2 regions of the Spartinivicinus ruber genome follow, and region 2 is predicted to be linked to the other one. Evidence: predicted binding sites of a transcription regulator. Region 2 holds the regulator's gene; the other holds the start of a gene.

Region 1 (7,328 bases), 1.5 Mb from region 2:
GTTCAGTCGGCACAAATTGACGGGATTTTATATGAACCCTTCTGTTTGGTCTAGCAAAAAATCAATTTAACGCTAAAACGTCTTGCATATCATAAAAGCCGGCTGGTTGCTGCTGAAGCCATTTCGCAGCTCTCAAAGCACCTTTAGCAAATGTTTGGCGGCTACTCGCTTTATGGCTAATTTCCAGCCTTTCACCCTCAGTTGCAAACATTACTGTATGCTCACCCACGATATCACCTGCACGCACAGTAGCAAAACCAATTGTTTGCGGATCACGCTCCCCCGTAATGCCTTCACGACCATACACAGCACATTTGGATAAATCTCTACCTAAAGCATCAGCGACAGCTTTCCCCATTCTTAAAGCTGTTCCAGAGGGAGCATCGACTTTATGGCGGTGGTGGGCCTCGATAATTTCAATATCAGCTTCTTCACCCATGACCTGAGCCACCAGTTGCAGCACCTTCAAACTCAAATTTACGCCAACACTAGTATTAGGAGCCAATACCACAGGAATAGTATTACCTGCCTGCTGAATCTGCTGTTTTTCTTCTTCAGAAAAACCAGTGGTGCCTATTACAATTGGCTTATTGTGGGCTTTACAAGCCTCCAGATTAGCTAAGGTAAAATCAGGGCGAGTAAAGTCAATCACTACATCCACCTGATCAATTTGCTCAACAAGACTATCAACCACTACCAGACCAGCTTTACCAACACCAGCCAGCTCCCCCACATCAACGCCAATTAAACTACTACCCGCTCTTTGTACAGCCAGACCAAGTTCAACTTGTTGATCATTTTGGCAAGCCTCCACCAGAGCTTTGCCCATCCGGCCAGAGACACCTACTATCCCCACTCGGGTCATAATTACTCCCCCTAAACCTTCATATCACCAAAGAAGTTTTTGACATTCTCAAACCACGAAGTCTTTTTTGGCGACTGCCGGTGATGGCCTTCCGCTTCGAAGGAGTCCTGAAGCTCTTTCAGCAATTCTTTCTGTTTGACTGTGAGATTTACTGGTGTTTCTACTACCACTCGACACAGTAAATCGCCTTGAGAACCACCTCGAACGGGAGTAACCCCCTTATTTCTTAGTCTGAATAATTTTCCAGTTTGGGTTTCAGCCGGCACTTTCAGTTTGACTCGACCATCTAAAGTGGGCACCTCTAACTCACCGCCAAGCGCCGCATCAATTATGCTAATTGGTACTTCACAATAAAGATGTTTGCCATCTCGGTGAAAAATAGGGTGATCTTTGACATAAACTTGCACATAAAGGTCACCTGGAGGCCCGCCATTAAACCCCGCCTCCCCTTCACCAGCTAGGCGAATTCTATCACCGCTATCAACTCCCGCAGGAACCTTAACAGACAGTGTTTTATATTCCTCGGTTCGTCCGGAGCCATGACAGGAGTGACACGGATCTTTGATAACTTTGCCACTACCATGACAAGCAGGGCAGGTTTGCTGCACAGAGAAGAAACCCTGCTGCATTCTTACTTGGCCAACACCACCACAAGTGGTACAACTTTCAGGCTTAGAGCCTTTTTTCGCACCTGATCCATCACACGTACCACATTCTACTTGAGTAGGAATGCGAATTTTTTTGCTTACCCCTTTAACCGCTTCTTCCAGCTCTAATTCTAAGGAGTAACGTAAGTCAGCACCGCGCTGAACACTACTTTGGCTACGGCCACCACCACCGCCGCCAAAGATATCACCAAACACATCACCAAAAATATCACTGAAACTGCCAGCTCCTGCAGCACCGAAGCCACCAAACCCACCGGCGCCCTGACTGGGATCAACACCTGCATGGCCATATTGATCATATGCAGCCCGTTTTTGAGAATCAGATAAGATTTCAAAGGCTTCATTGACCTCTTTGAACTTATTTTCAGCATCCTTATCGTCAGGATTACGATCTGGATGGTACTTCATCGCCATCCGGCGATAGGCTTTTTTTAGGTCTTGCTCTGAGGCATCTTTAGCAACTCCGAGCACTTCATAATAATCACGCTTGGCCATAAACAATAACCTGCCAGTTCATTCACTGGTTAATAGTAATGCTTTGCAGTCTCCTTATCACAGAAACAACAACGCGGGAAGCTACTCCCGCGTTGTCCAGACTGCTATTGAAAACAAATATGCCAAAGGCAATTACTTGTCATCTTTAACTTCTTCAAACTCTGCATCAACAGCGTCTTCAGCTTTCTTCTGCTCTTCACCAGCTTCACCTTGTGGTTGAGCCTGTCCTTCAGCTGCTTGTTCCGCATACAGTTTTTGCGCCAAACTTGCAGAAGCATCTGTTAACGCTTTTGTTTTTGCTTCAATGGCTTCCTTATCATCACCCTTCACAACTTCTTCAAGCTCGCTAATGGCTTTTTCAATATTTTCCTTCTCATCAGCAGTAACCTTATCTTTTGCTTCGTCTAAGGTTTTACGAGTCGCATGAATCATAGAGTCTGCTGTGTTACGTACGCCGATCAGCTCTTCAAACTTGCGATCTTCTTCTGCATGGGCTTCAGCATCCTGTACCATCTTATCGATTTCATCATCTGACAAACCGCTAGATGCTTTGATTACTATAGACTGCTCTTTGTTGGTAGCCTTGTCTTTTGCAGACACATGCAAAATACCATTGGCATCAATATCAAAGCTCACCTCAACTTGTGGCACACCACGCGGCGCAGGTGGAATGTCACTTAAATCAAAACGACCAAGCGATTTATTTTCTTGCGCACGCTTCCGCTCACCCTGACAAACATGAATAGTCACTGCTGTCTGATTGTCTTCTGCTGTTGAAAACACCTGAGACTTTTTGGTCGGGATAGTTGAGTTTTTCTCAATAAGCGGGGTCATTACACCACCCATTGTCTCAATACCTAAAGTTAATGGTGTTACATCAAGTAGCAATACATCTTTAACGTCACCCGCTAGCACAGCCGCTTGGATTGCAGCACCAATAGCAACGGCTTCATCAGGGTTAACATCTTTACGCGCTTCTTTACCAAAGAATGCTTTTACTTTCTCCTGAACCAGAGGCATCCTGGTTTGACCACCGACTAAAATAACTTCATTGATATCTGAAATATCAATATCTGCGTCTTTTAGCGCAATTCGGCAAGGCTCAATTGAACGCTCAACTAGATCTTCAACTAAAGACTCTAATTTAGCACGCGTTACTTTTACATTAAGGTGCTTAGGCCCTGATGCATCAGCAGTAATGTAAGGCAAGTTAACATCTGTTTGCTGGCTGGATGAAAGCTCAATTTTTGCTTTTTCTGCTGCTTCTTTTAACCGCTGTAACGCTAATGGATCGTTGTGCAGGTCAATTCCAGACTCTTTCTTGAACTCATCAGCCAAATAATCAATTAAGCGTAAGTCAAAATCTTCACCACCTAAGAAAGTGTCACCATTAGTAGATAACACTTCAAACTGGTGCTCACCATCAACCTCAGCAATTTCGATAATCGATACGTCAAATGTACCACCACCCAAATCATAAACAGCAATTGTGGAGTCACCACGCTTCTTATCTAAACCATAAGCTAGCGCTGCTGCTGTCGGCTCGTTAATAATCCGTTTTACATCCAAACCTGCAATACGACCAGCGTCTTTTGTCGCTTGACGTTGAGAATCGTTGAAATAAGCAGGTACAGTAATAACTGCTTCAGTTACCTTTTCACCAAGGTAGTCTTCAGCCGTTTTCTTCATTTTTTTCAAAACTTCTGCAGAAATCTGCGGTGGCGCTTTTTTATCACCTTTTACTTCAACCCAAGCGTCACCATTTTCTGCCTCAACAATTGTATAAGGCACCATCTTGATGTCTTTTTGTACCACATCATCTTTAAAGCGGCGGCCAATCAAACGCTTAATTGCAAAAAGGGTATTTTTAGGATTAGTAACTGCCTGACGCTTTGCAGGCTGACCAACTAACGTTTCCCCTTCATCAGTAAATGCAATAACAGAAGGTGTCGTACGCGCCCCTTCTGAGTTTTCAATTACTTTTGGGTCACCATCCATGATGGCAACACAAGAGTTTGTAGTTCCTAAATCAATACCAATAATTTTGCCCATTTCAACTCTCTCCCCTCTCTGCTACTCAACCAACAGAGAAAATAAAATACTCTAACTTTAATTCAGTTATCGCTGTTTGCAGGTATCGTTACTTTGCCAGTGATAACCTATAAATCTTGCTTTTGAATATGTGTGCTATTTAGTTAATTTCAAGCTTTTTCATCAATTTTTGTTTCGCTGGCTTTAGCCACAACTACCATCGCAGGGCGAACCAAACGACCATTTAGTAAATAGCCTTTTTGAATAGCCGCCAACACAGTACCAGGCTCAGCATCTTGGCTTTCTTGCATTGCCATTGCTTCATGATATTGAGGGTCAAATGGCTCACCCACAGGATCAAGCTGCTCAATATTAAATTTCTTAAGCACGTCTAAGAACATTTTAAGGGTTAACTCAATCCCCTCATGCATCGCTTTAACAGCTTCTTCATCTGCCGCAGGAGCAGCTGTTTCTAACGCTCGTTCTAAACTATCAACAACTGGCAGAAGTTCATTTGAAAACTTATCTAAAGCAAACTTATGTGCTTTTTCTACATCCTGCTTTGCTCGACGCTGAATATTCTGCATCTCAGCTTGAGCACGAATAACCTGATCTTTTGCTTGCGCGGTTTCAGTTAATGCAGCCTCTAACTGCTGTTGCAATACTTCCACAGAAGCACCTTCTTGCGCTTGCTCACCTACCTCGCCAGAGCTTGCTTCCAGCTCTTCAGTTAACAGGGGATCAACTTGCTCATTGCTAGTGTTGTTTTCTGGCTCATTTGATGCTGACTTCTCTTCACTCATCCCCGGTCCTCCTCAAAATAATCATTTGTATGAGTTTTTAGCGGCTTAAAGTCTCTTACTGGTGCTATATGGGGTTAAAGGTGAAGCTTTCAACCAGACAAGACTGTCTTTTTTAGACTAAAAAATAAGTCCACTCTCTTGACATATACACCTGCATAAACGTATATACTGTACAAATAAACAGTTAACAATTTTTGATTTGATAAAAGGTTTTTAGCTGCTCAAGCCATTTCCAGGTGAGCCATTTTTATCATTTGAGGGGGCTATATGCTGACACAGCTTGTTATAAAGAACTTTACTATTGTCGATCAGCTTGAACTTGATATCCCTGCTGGCATGACTGCAATTACGGGTGAAACCGGTGCTGGCAAGTCCATTATGCTGGATGCCTTAAGCCTTGCTTTAGGAGAACGTGCAGAGTCATCAATAGTACGAAGTGGTGCAGATAAAACTGAAATTCTTGCCACTTTTGAACTGAGTAACTGCCTTGAAGCTCAAGCCTGGCTTAAAACCAAGCAATTAGAAAGTGAGTGTGGTAATGAGTGTATTTTACGTCGTGTCATCAGCCGAGAAGGACGCTCACGCAGCTATATCAATGGCAGCCCCTCTCCATTACAAGACTTACGAGAGATTGGTGGTTTATTACTGGAAATTCATGGTCAACATGCACACCACTCTTTATTGAAAAAAGACTGTCATCGTCAACTACTGGATGACTATGGCCAGCTTACCCCCCTTTATCAACAGTTAGTGACTATCTATAGAAAATGGCTACGAAAAACCCAGCAACTTGACATTATTACCCGCCAATCTGAAGAGCAACAAGCTAAACAACAACTACTTGAATATCAGCTCAGTGAATTGAACGCCCTTGAATTGCACGACGGAGAAGTAGAAGCCTTAGAAAAAGAGCAAAAGCTGTTAAGCAATATTGATTCTTTACAGCAAAATTGCCAACAAGTGATAGATATTTGTAGTGAAAGCGAATCAGCCAATTTACTGCAATTACTTAATCATTCACTACAAGTGCTTTCCAGTTTAAATACTGACAATCCCCAGTTGCTAGAAGCACAACAACTATTGATCAATGCCCAGATTCAAGTTGAAGAGGCCGAGTCTTCATTACAGCACGTCATTCAGCAATCTCAGGCTGATCCACAACACTTACAGGAAATAGAGCATCGACTGAGCTGCATTTATGATATTGCTCGAAAACACCGTATTCATCCCACAGAACTTGTCGCCTTTCAGCAACAACTGGAAGACGAATTAAGCCATTTAGCCGCTTCAGATGAGTTAATTGCTGAACTAAAAGCAATTACTAAAAAGCTGGCAGCTGAATATTTTCAGCTGGCACTAAAGCTATCTAAAAAAAGACAACTGGCTGCTGCTAAACTTAGCAAAGCGGTTACCTCAGAAATAAACCGACTAGGTATGCCTCAAGGTCAGTTTCAAGTAAAAATTGACGCAATCTCAAGCAGCAAACCCTTAGCTTCAGGATTAGACAATATTGAATTTCTAGTAACAGCTAACCCTGGCCAACCTTTAAGACCCATTCAAAAAGTAGCATCTGGCGGTGAGCTATCACGCATTAGCTTGGCAATACAGGTGACCACTGCGCAAACTAGCACAACGCCAACATTAATTTTTGATGAAGTTGATGTGGGTATTAGTGGCGGCACAGCTGAAGTGGTTGGCGCATTATTACGGCAAATTGGAGACCAAGGCCAAGTGCTGTGCGTAACTCATTTGCCGCAGGTAGCATCCCAAGGTCATCATCACTTTAATGTGAAAAAAGCCGTAAAAAATAATGCAACGTATACTCAAATCGAAACCTTAAACGCTGCAGGAAAAGTATCTGAAATTGCCCGGTTATTGGGTGGCGTTAAACTTACTGATCAAACGCTCGCTTATGCAGAAGAAATGTTAATAAATGCTCAAACGAGTTAATTTACTTTACTGAGACAACATCAATAAATGAAAAAACCGACATCAGTCGGCTTTTTCATAACAATTCGTTTAAATTATTTTTTTGGCCTTACATAAAGAACCAAACTGTGATCTATCAGCTCAAAACCGTATTTTTCGGCAATTTCATGTTGCAACCGTTCGATATCCTTGTCACAAAACTCAACAATTTCTCCAGTTTCCATACACACCATATGATCATGATGGTCTCCCTGAGCCAGCTCAAATACCGAGTGGCCCCCATCAAAATTATGCCGAACCACTAGCCCTGCGCTTTCAAACTGGGTTAAAACCCGATAAACGGTCGCCAAACCTACATCTTCATCAGCATCCATAAGTGCTTTATATACATCTTCTGCACTCATATGACGCTGCTCATTGCTTTCGAGAATTTGCAAAATTTTTACCCGAGGCAAGGTAACTTTGAGGCCTGCCTTTCGTAACTCTTGATTTTCCACAACCCTATCCTATATAAACAGTGCACTTAGCAGATGCCAA
Region 2 (7,328 bases):
GTAAAGCCTATATTGAACAAATAGAAGCTATCGAGGCTGTGGGTGCACGAGTGATTTTAATGGCTTCTCGTGCACTTGCGAAAGTTGCAAGAGGTCCAGAAGATTATTTGTCTCTTTATGCTGAATTGATTCAGGGGTGTCGTTACCCGGTGATTTTGCACTGGTTAGGAGATATGTTTGATCCTCTGCTAAGTGGCTATTGGGGCAGTGCCAATAGTTGGCAGGCGATGGATACAGTAGAGACCATTATTAAAGAAAACCCCAGTAAAATAGAGGGTATTAAAGTGTCATTGTTAGCTACGGAATATGAATTAGCATTACGCCAGCGTTTACCTCACAATGTAAAAATGTTTACTGGGGATGATTTTAATTACCCGGAATTAATTGCAGGGGAGGGCGACAGTTTTTCTCATGGCTTATTGGGTATTTTTGACCCGATTGCGCCAGTGGCAGCGCAAGCATTAACTGAGCTGGCTAATGGGAATTTTGTTGAATATCATCGATTAATGGACCCGACCGTGGCTTTATCAAGAAAAATATTTGAAGCGCCCACGCAATATTATAAAGCAGGGGTAGTGTTTATTGCCTGGTTAAATGGCCATCAGTCTCATTTTTCGATGGCGGGCGGCATGCATTCGGCCCGTTCTTTAAGGCATTATGCAGAGATATTTCGATTAGCAGACCAAGCAGGTATTTTAAGAGATCCGGTATTAGCGGTGAATCGAATGAATCAATTGAAGGCTGTTTATGGATTATATGACTAATAGATTTAGGGTGTCGTGAAATGGAGCTTTCTCACCAAAGCTATCGAATCTGGCGTACTAAAATCAAATGGTGTTAACAGGTCATAAATACTTGATAGAAAATAACCAATGAAAATTGTCATTGCACCTGATTCTTTTAAAGAGAGCCTATCCAGCATTGAGGTAGCGGATGCTGTTGCGCAGGGTATTCAACAAGTGTTGCCTGATGCTGAGTTAATTAAACTACCCGTAGCCGATGGGGGTGAAGGGACGATTGATGCCATGGTAGCTGGTACCCAGGGTAGTAAGTTTACTTGTCGCGTAACTGGACCAATGGGAACACCCGTTGACGCCTGCTGGGGGGTATTGGGTGATGGTGTTACAGCAGTGATTGAAGTGGCTGAGGCTGTGGGTTTGGCGAAAGTACCAGTTCAGCAACGTAACCCGTTAAAAGCCACCAGTTATGGTATAGGAGAACTGATTATTGAAGCACTGAATGCCGGTGCTAAACAATTTATCCTCGGTCTAGGCGGAAGCGCCACCAATGATGGAGGGGCTGGTATGTTGCAGGCGTTAGGTGCAAGATTATTAAATACCGCAGGGGATGTAATTTCGCTAGGTGCAGAAGGGCTGGCTAATTTACAACAGATTGACTTTAACTCCTTAGATAGCAGGCTAGAAAATGTTGAATTTAAAGTCGCTTGTGATGTAGATAACCAATTATTAGGCCCTACAGGTGCTACCTATACCTATGGTCCTCAAAAGGGTGCTGATGAGCCTATGCTGCAACAGTTGGAAAACCATTTAAGCCATTTTGCTAAAGTCATGCAACAAGCACTCAATCGGGATATTGCTTCAACACCGGGATCGGGTGCTGCTGGTGGTTTAGGCGCTACTTTATTAGGGGGATTTAATGCCCAGTTAGAAAGTGGTGTTGATATTGTGTTAGATACTATTCAACTGGAAACTTATTTATCTGACGCGGACCTAGTGATCACTGGCGAAGGAAAAATAGACAGCCAGACTATTTATGGTAAAACGCCGATTGGTGTTGCTAAACGGGCTAAACAATATAATTGTTGTGTAATAGCATTAGCAGGTAGCATGGGAGCTGGCTACCAAGCGGTTTATCAGCAAGGGATTGATGCAGTATTTAGTGTGGTACCAGGGGTAATGAATTTAACTGATGCTTTAAAAACTGCCGCACAGAATATTGAAGACACTGCATTTAATATTGCCAAAATTGTTAAAAGTTTTAAGGTTTGATAGATGATAAAAACAGGTATTATCGGTTATGGTTTTTCTGCTCAGACTTTTCACTTGCCTTTTATTAACTATTTAAAGGAGTTTGAATTAACAGCTATCAGCTCAAGTAAAAGAGAACAAGTATTAGCCGATAACCCTGATATTCAGGTTTATGATACAGCCGAACAATTAATTCAAGACGATACAATCCAGTTGGTGATTATTACTTCACCTAATGATACCCATTATGAATTCGCTAAGCTGGCATTACTCAGTAATAAACATGTTATTGTTGAGAAACCCTTTGTTACGCGAGTAGAACAAGGGGAAGAATTAATTTCACTAGCAAAAACAAAAGAACTGATACTGTCGACTTATCACAATCGTCGCTGGGACGGTGACTTTTTAACCATAAAACAATTAATCGATTCGAAAGCACTGGGTGAAATACGTTTATTTGAATCTCACTTTGACCGGTTTAGGCCAATCGTACGACAACGCTGGCGCGAACAAGCAGGTGAAGGGACGGGGATTTGGTATGATTTAGGTCCTCATCTGATAGATCAAGCGTTATGTTTATTTGGCTGGCCGATGGCACTGACTGCATGTTGTCGAAGGTTAAGGGAAAACTCACCAACCACTGATTATTTCCATGTTCAATTGCATTATCCTAATCATGAAGTGGTGTTACGCTCCAGCCCATTTTCTGCAGGGCCTGGGTTGCGTTTTCAATTAGAGGGAACCAAAGGTAGTTTTGTAAAGTATGGCCTTGATCCACAAGAAGAACAGCTAAAACAAGGGCTTTCGCCTCAGCATGAAAATTGGGCAAATGAAGCAGAAAAAAATTATGGGACCTTGTTTCAAGAAAATGGGGAAAGTATTCATCCCACGCAAGCAGGAGGATACCAGCATTATTTTGCTAACATTTCAGACGCAATTTTGCAAAATAAAACAGTGGCTGTAACTGCGCAGCAAGCGTTAGCAGTAATTAAAATAATTCAGTTGGCTGAACAGAGCAGCAAGACCGGTCAAACGATTTCATTGGTTGGTAAATAATCTTCTTATCTTGTAAGTAGCGCAAAATAATAGGCTGGTTAACGTTGTCTAATATTAATAACATGGCAGTTACCCTTTTTTGCTGCAATCTCTAAAGCCGATAAGGTAGCTTCGTCCAACACCGGTAACCAGCTAACTACCGTATGACTTTTACCTAGAGATAAAGCCTGTAAAGTTAGGTCCTTAATAGAGCCTTCATTGGTTGCTGTTAGAAATAAAACCTGTTTGTTATTAATGTATGCATCCTGTAGCCACTTCAAGGTAAGCTTGTGGTACTGCTTTGAGCAGACAACCGTTAGCCAGCGCTGCTTTTCATGATGACTTAGCTGGGCCAACATAGGTGGAATAAACGATGTCAGTGGTACGCGAGCAGAAGATAAAATAATTTCTGTAATATGAGTAAAGCCGCTGTGACTCGTTGATAGAGGAAAGTGAGGTGGCTGACTAGGTGTACTACAGTTGGGCTTGGAATCATTTTCATTGCCACTGTACTCCATGAGATTAATTCCTATTATCATGTTCGCTAATTATGGCTGGAGTGTATCACTGACAAAAAATTTATATCTTTGGCCTAATTCACTGTGTTTACCATATTGGAGTAGATTGTGGATCAGAGTTGATGAAAATGTGCAAAACTGCAGAATAAGTCGCAACAAGTTAATTGTGCATGGTTTATTGGCAGCTTAATTGAAGCGATGAAGGAGTTGAAAAAATAAAGAGTTGCGAAAACAGTTAGATATGACTAACTAAAAGCTAACATCGTTAAAAACTCTTTTGCCTCTCCTCATAGGGGAGAGGCGTTGGTAGCATCTTAGTGTCTTATTACCCCAACACTAATGCCTTCGATAGTAAAGTTTCCGTCGTGCAAATCCACTTCAATGGTGTTGAATTCGTTATTTTCCGGGTGGAGTAATACAACATCACCTTTGCGCTCAAACCGTTTGACAGTGACTTCATCTTCGATTCTAGCCACCACAATTTGACCATTATGTACATCGGATGTTTTATGTACTGCCAATAGGTCACCATCAAGAATACCGCAGTCTTTCATGCTCATCCCTTTTACTGTTAAAAAATAATCAGCTTGGGGCTTGAAAAAGTTGGCGGGTATCTGGCAGTAGTTGTCTATATTCTGTTCGGCTAAAATTGGAAAGCCAGCAGCTACTTGACCCACCACTGGGATGCCTTGCTGGGTTTCGTTAGGGATGCGAATGCCACGAGATGTGCCTGCAATAATTTCAATAGCGCCTTTGCGGGCAAGGGCTTTGAGGTGTTCTTCCGCAGCGTTTGCTGAACGAAACCCTAGCTGTCGGGCAATTTCTGCTCGGGTGGGTGGGAAACCCGTATCTTCGATATGGTCTTTAATAAATTGAAAAATCTCAGCCTGTCGGGCTGTTAGTTTAGCCATTGAGATGGCTCCTTATACGCATTTGGATTTTTGCTGTTTTATATGCTTCAGCTTATCTAATAATGCTTTAGATAATTGCAGGCTAACACTGCTGCTGTGATTTTATACAGTTACTGTGATTATATCCAGTTTTGCCTATCCTTCAATAGTTTTCAAGTACCTTGTTGTTTTTTATCAGGGTGTTTCCTTACTTTGTAGCGTTCAATATCACTTGCAGGAAAAGGGAAAGCCTGCTTGACTTGTATACGTATTAAACGTATGTTCAAAACGTTTGAAGATTATAACAGGCCCTAGCCCAAATATTTCTCAGCTTTTACGACAAGTTTTGATGAGGGTAGGGGGCTAAGGTTTTTAATTAATTATTTTAAATTTGTTATGGCACAATCAGAAACTGTTGAACGAATATTAGATGCTGCAGAGGCTTTATTTGCAGAAAAGGGGTTTGCCGAAACGTCATTACGGACTATTACCAGTAAAGCTGGAGTAAACTTAGCGGCAGTGAATTATCATTTTGGCTCTAAAAAGGCGCTCATTCAGGCTGTATTTGCACGTTTCTTGGAGCCTTTTTGTAAAAAACTCACTTTGAAGCTTAATGAATTTGAAGCATCATTAGCCGATCGTCAACCCACTCCAGAACAGCTGCTTAATCTGCTATTTCAGCAAATACTCTCTGTAGAAGCTCGAGGCAAGAATGACCTATCGGTGTTTATGCGCTTGCTAGGACTAGCTTTTAGCCAGTCTCAAGGACATCTACGCAAATACCTTGAACAAGTATATGGAGATGTGTTTCGCCGTTTTGTTAGTTTGGTCGTGCAAGCATCACCAGATTTACCACCTGTAGAAATTTTCTGGCGTGTTAATTTTATGGTTGGTTCAGTGGCATTTACTATGTCTGGATTAGATGCTTTACGGGATATTGCTGAAAGTGAATACAACGAGCATACCTCTGTACCTGCGGTTATGAAACGACTGGTGCCGTTTTTAGCTCAAGGCATGAAAGCTGATTTGCCTGCTACCAGCCTAGAGGTTTAATCGTTTATTTTACATGCGTGTGTACGGTGAGTGATGCCTGTTATTTATGTTTCCATTGCCGAACAAACCCTTAAATTGTTTGATGATAATCAACTGATTAAACAATACCCGATTTCTACAGCGGCGAATGGAACTGGCCAGCAGCAAGGCAGCTTTCAAACCCCGTTGGGCCGACACCTTGTTCGAGCTAAGATCGGTGCTAACTGCCCATTAAATGCTGTATTTGTTGGGCGACGATTTACAGGGGAAGTCTATGATGAGAAATTAGCCAGTCAGTTTCCCCAGCGCGATTGGATTTTAACCCGTATTTTATGGTTAAGTGGACAGGAACCTGGTTATAACCGCTTGGGGAAAGTGGACTCAATGCGACGGTATATTTATATCCATGGTACCCCTGACACAGAACCAATGGGAATACCCGCCTCCCACGGTTGTATTCGGATGCGTAATAATGCAGTTATTGAACTATTTGAGCGTATGCCAGTATATACACAAGTGATAATTGAGCCTTAATTTCAGTAAACAATAAACATTGGTAAATCCTATGCCAGGTCAGGTAATTGTTGATTTAGCAGGAATATCGCTAACGGATGACGAGCGTTGGTTGTTAAACCAGCCTGCGGTTACTGGGGTGATTTTATTTGCCCGTAATGTGGTAGATCGCCAGCAGGTATTAACATTATTGGAATCAATCCGAGCAGTACGGCAAGATTTATTAATTACGGTTGATCAGGAAGGGGGGCGGGTACAACGGTTGGTTAATGGTTATACCAAACTACCCGCTGCCTGTCGGCTAGGGGAGCACTATCAACATAATCCAGTTGAAGCCTGTCAATTAGCAGAAGATTTAGGCTGGTTAATGGCCAGTGAGGTGATTGCCTCAGGCATAGATTTAAGCTTTGCACCCGTTTTAGATTTAGGTTTACCCATCAGTCAGGTGATTGGTTCTCGTGCATTTGCAGAGCAGCCTAAGACCGTTGCTGAATTAGCCTGCAACTATTGTGTAGGGATGAAACAAGCAGGAATGGCAACAGTCGGTAAGCATTACCCAGGGCATGGCAGTGTAGCGGCAGATACCCATCATGATATTGCCTGTGATGATCGGCCCTTTACCGAAATAGAGCAAGCTGACCTGCTGCCATTTACTGCACTAATTAAGCAACAGTTGTTAGATGGGATTATGCCTGCGCATGTTTTATATCCACAAGTGGCAGAAGAGCCTGCTGGTTTTTCTCGTTATTGGCTACAAACGGTGTTGCGAGAGTCTTTGAATTTTAAGGGTATTATTTTTAGTGACGATTTAACCATGCACGCTGCGAGTCAGGCGGGTGATTATCCATCACGTGCATTAGCAGCGCTTGAAGCGGGCTGTCAGTTATTGTTAGTGTGTAATAATGTGGCAGGAGCAAAAGCGGTGGTTGCCGAACTGAATAATCATTTGACAACAGATGTTAATATTGAACCATTAAAAGGGAATGCAAAACTTAACTGGCAGAAATTAGAGGAGCATCCCCGTCGGTTAGCAATCCACGAAAAACTAAAAACACTGTAATAATCGATAAATAATGTAGAATAGGCGGAACCTTAATTAACAATCAGAGCTATTAATTCATGGAAAAGTGGTTGGACTTTTTAAATTTTGCTAAGGGGCAAGATGCTTGGGTTTATCAGGTTTTTATTGTTGTATTTTTAACTTTACTTGCCAACTTTATTGCCCGTCGCTTGCTTGCTCGTTTACACCAACAATTGACTAAAACCCGTACTATTTGGGATGAAACTGTTGTTGACTCAGCACAAAAACCGTTAGCGGCTTTAATTTGGGTGATTGGTTTTAGCTGGGCAGC

The links. Region 2 encodes LexA, which represses DNA repair genes until DNA is damaged. Its sites were predicted from a motif close to TACTGTNTANNTANACAGTA; they were not measured.
Region 1: recN (DNA repair protein RecN) is a predicted target of LexA. The motif match lies at 5,029-5,048, and genes of this name have one in related genera.

Annotation. Positions count from the first base shown of each region.
Region 1 is NZ_CP048878.1:1,410,803-1,418,130, reverse strand. It holds gene dapB (4-hydroxy-tetrahydrodipicolinate reductase) at 62-865, opposite strand; gene dnaJ (molecular chaperone DnaJ) at 877-2,028, opposite strand; gene dnaK (molecular chaperone DnaK) at 2,161-4,080, opposite strand; gene grpE (nucleotide exchange factor GrpE) at 4,230-4,862, opposite strand; gene recN (DNA repair protein RecN) at 5,130-6,812, shown strand; gene fur (ferric iron uptake transcriptional regulator) at 6,887-7,288, opposite strand.
Region 2 is NZ_CP048878.1:2,876,979-2,884,306, forward strand. It holds gene G4Y78_RS13650 (dihydrodipicolinate synthase family protein) at 1-764, shown strand, start outside; gene G4Y78_RS13655 (glycerate kinase) at 873-2,009, shown strand; gene G4Y78_RS13660 (oxidoreductase) at 2,013-3,044, shown strand; gene G4Y78_RS13665 (SulA-like leucine-rich domain-containing protein) at 3,083-3,541, opposite strand; gene lexA (transcriptional repressor LexA) at 3,856-4,452, opposite strand; gene G4Y78_RS13675 (TetR/AcrR family transcriptional regulator) at 4,828-5,484, shown strand; gene G4Y78_RS13680 (L,D-transpeptidase) at 5,518-5,997, shown strand; gene nagZ (beta-N-acetylhexosaminidase) at 6,029-7,036, shown strand; gene G4Y78_RS13690 (mechanosensitive ion channel family protein) at 7,096-7,328, shown strand, end outside.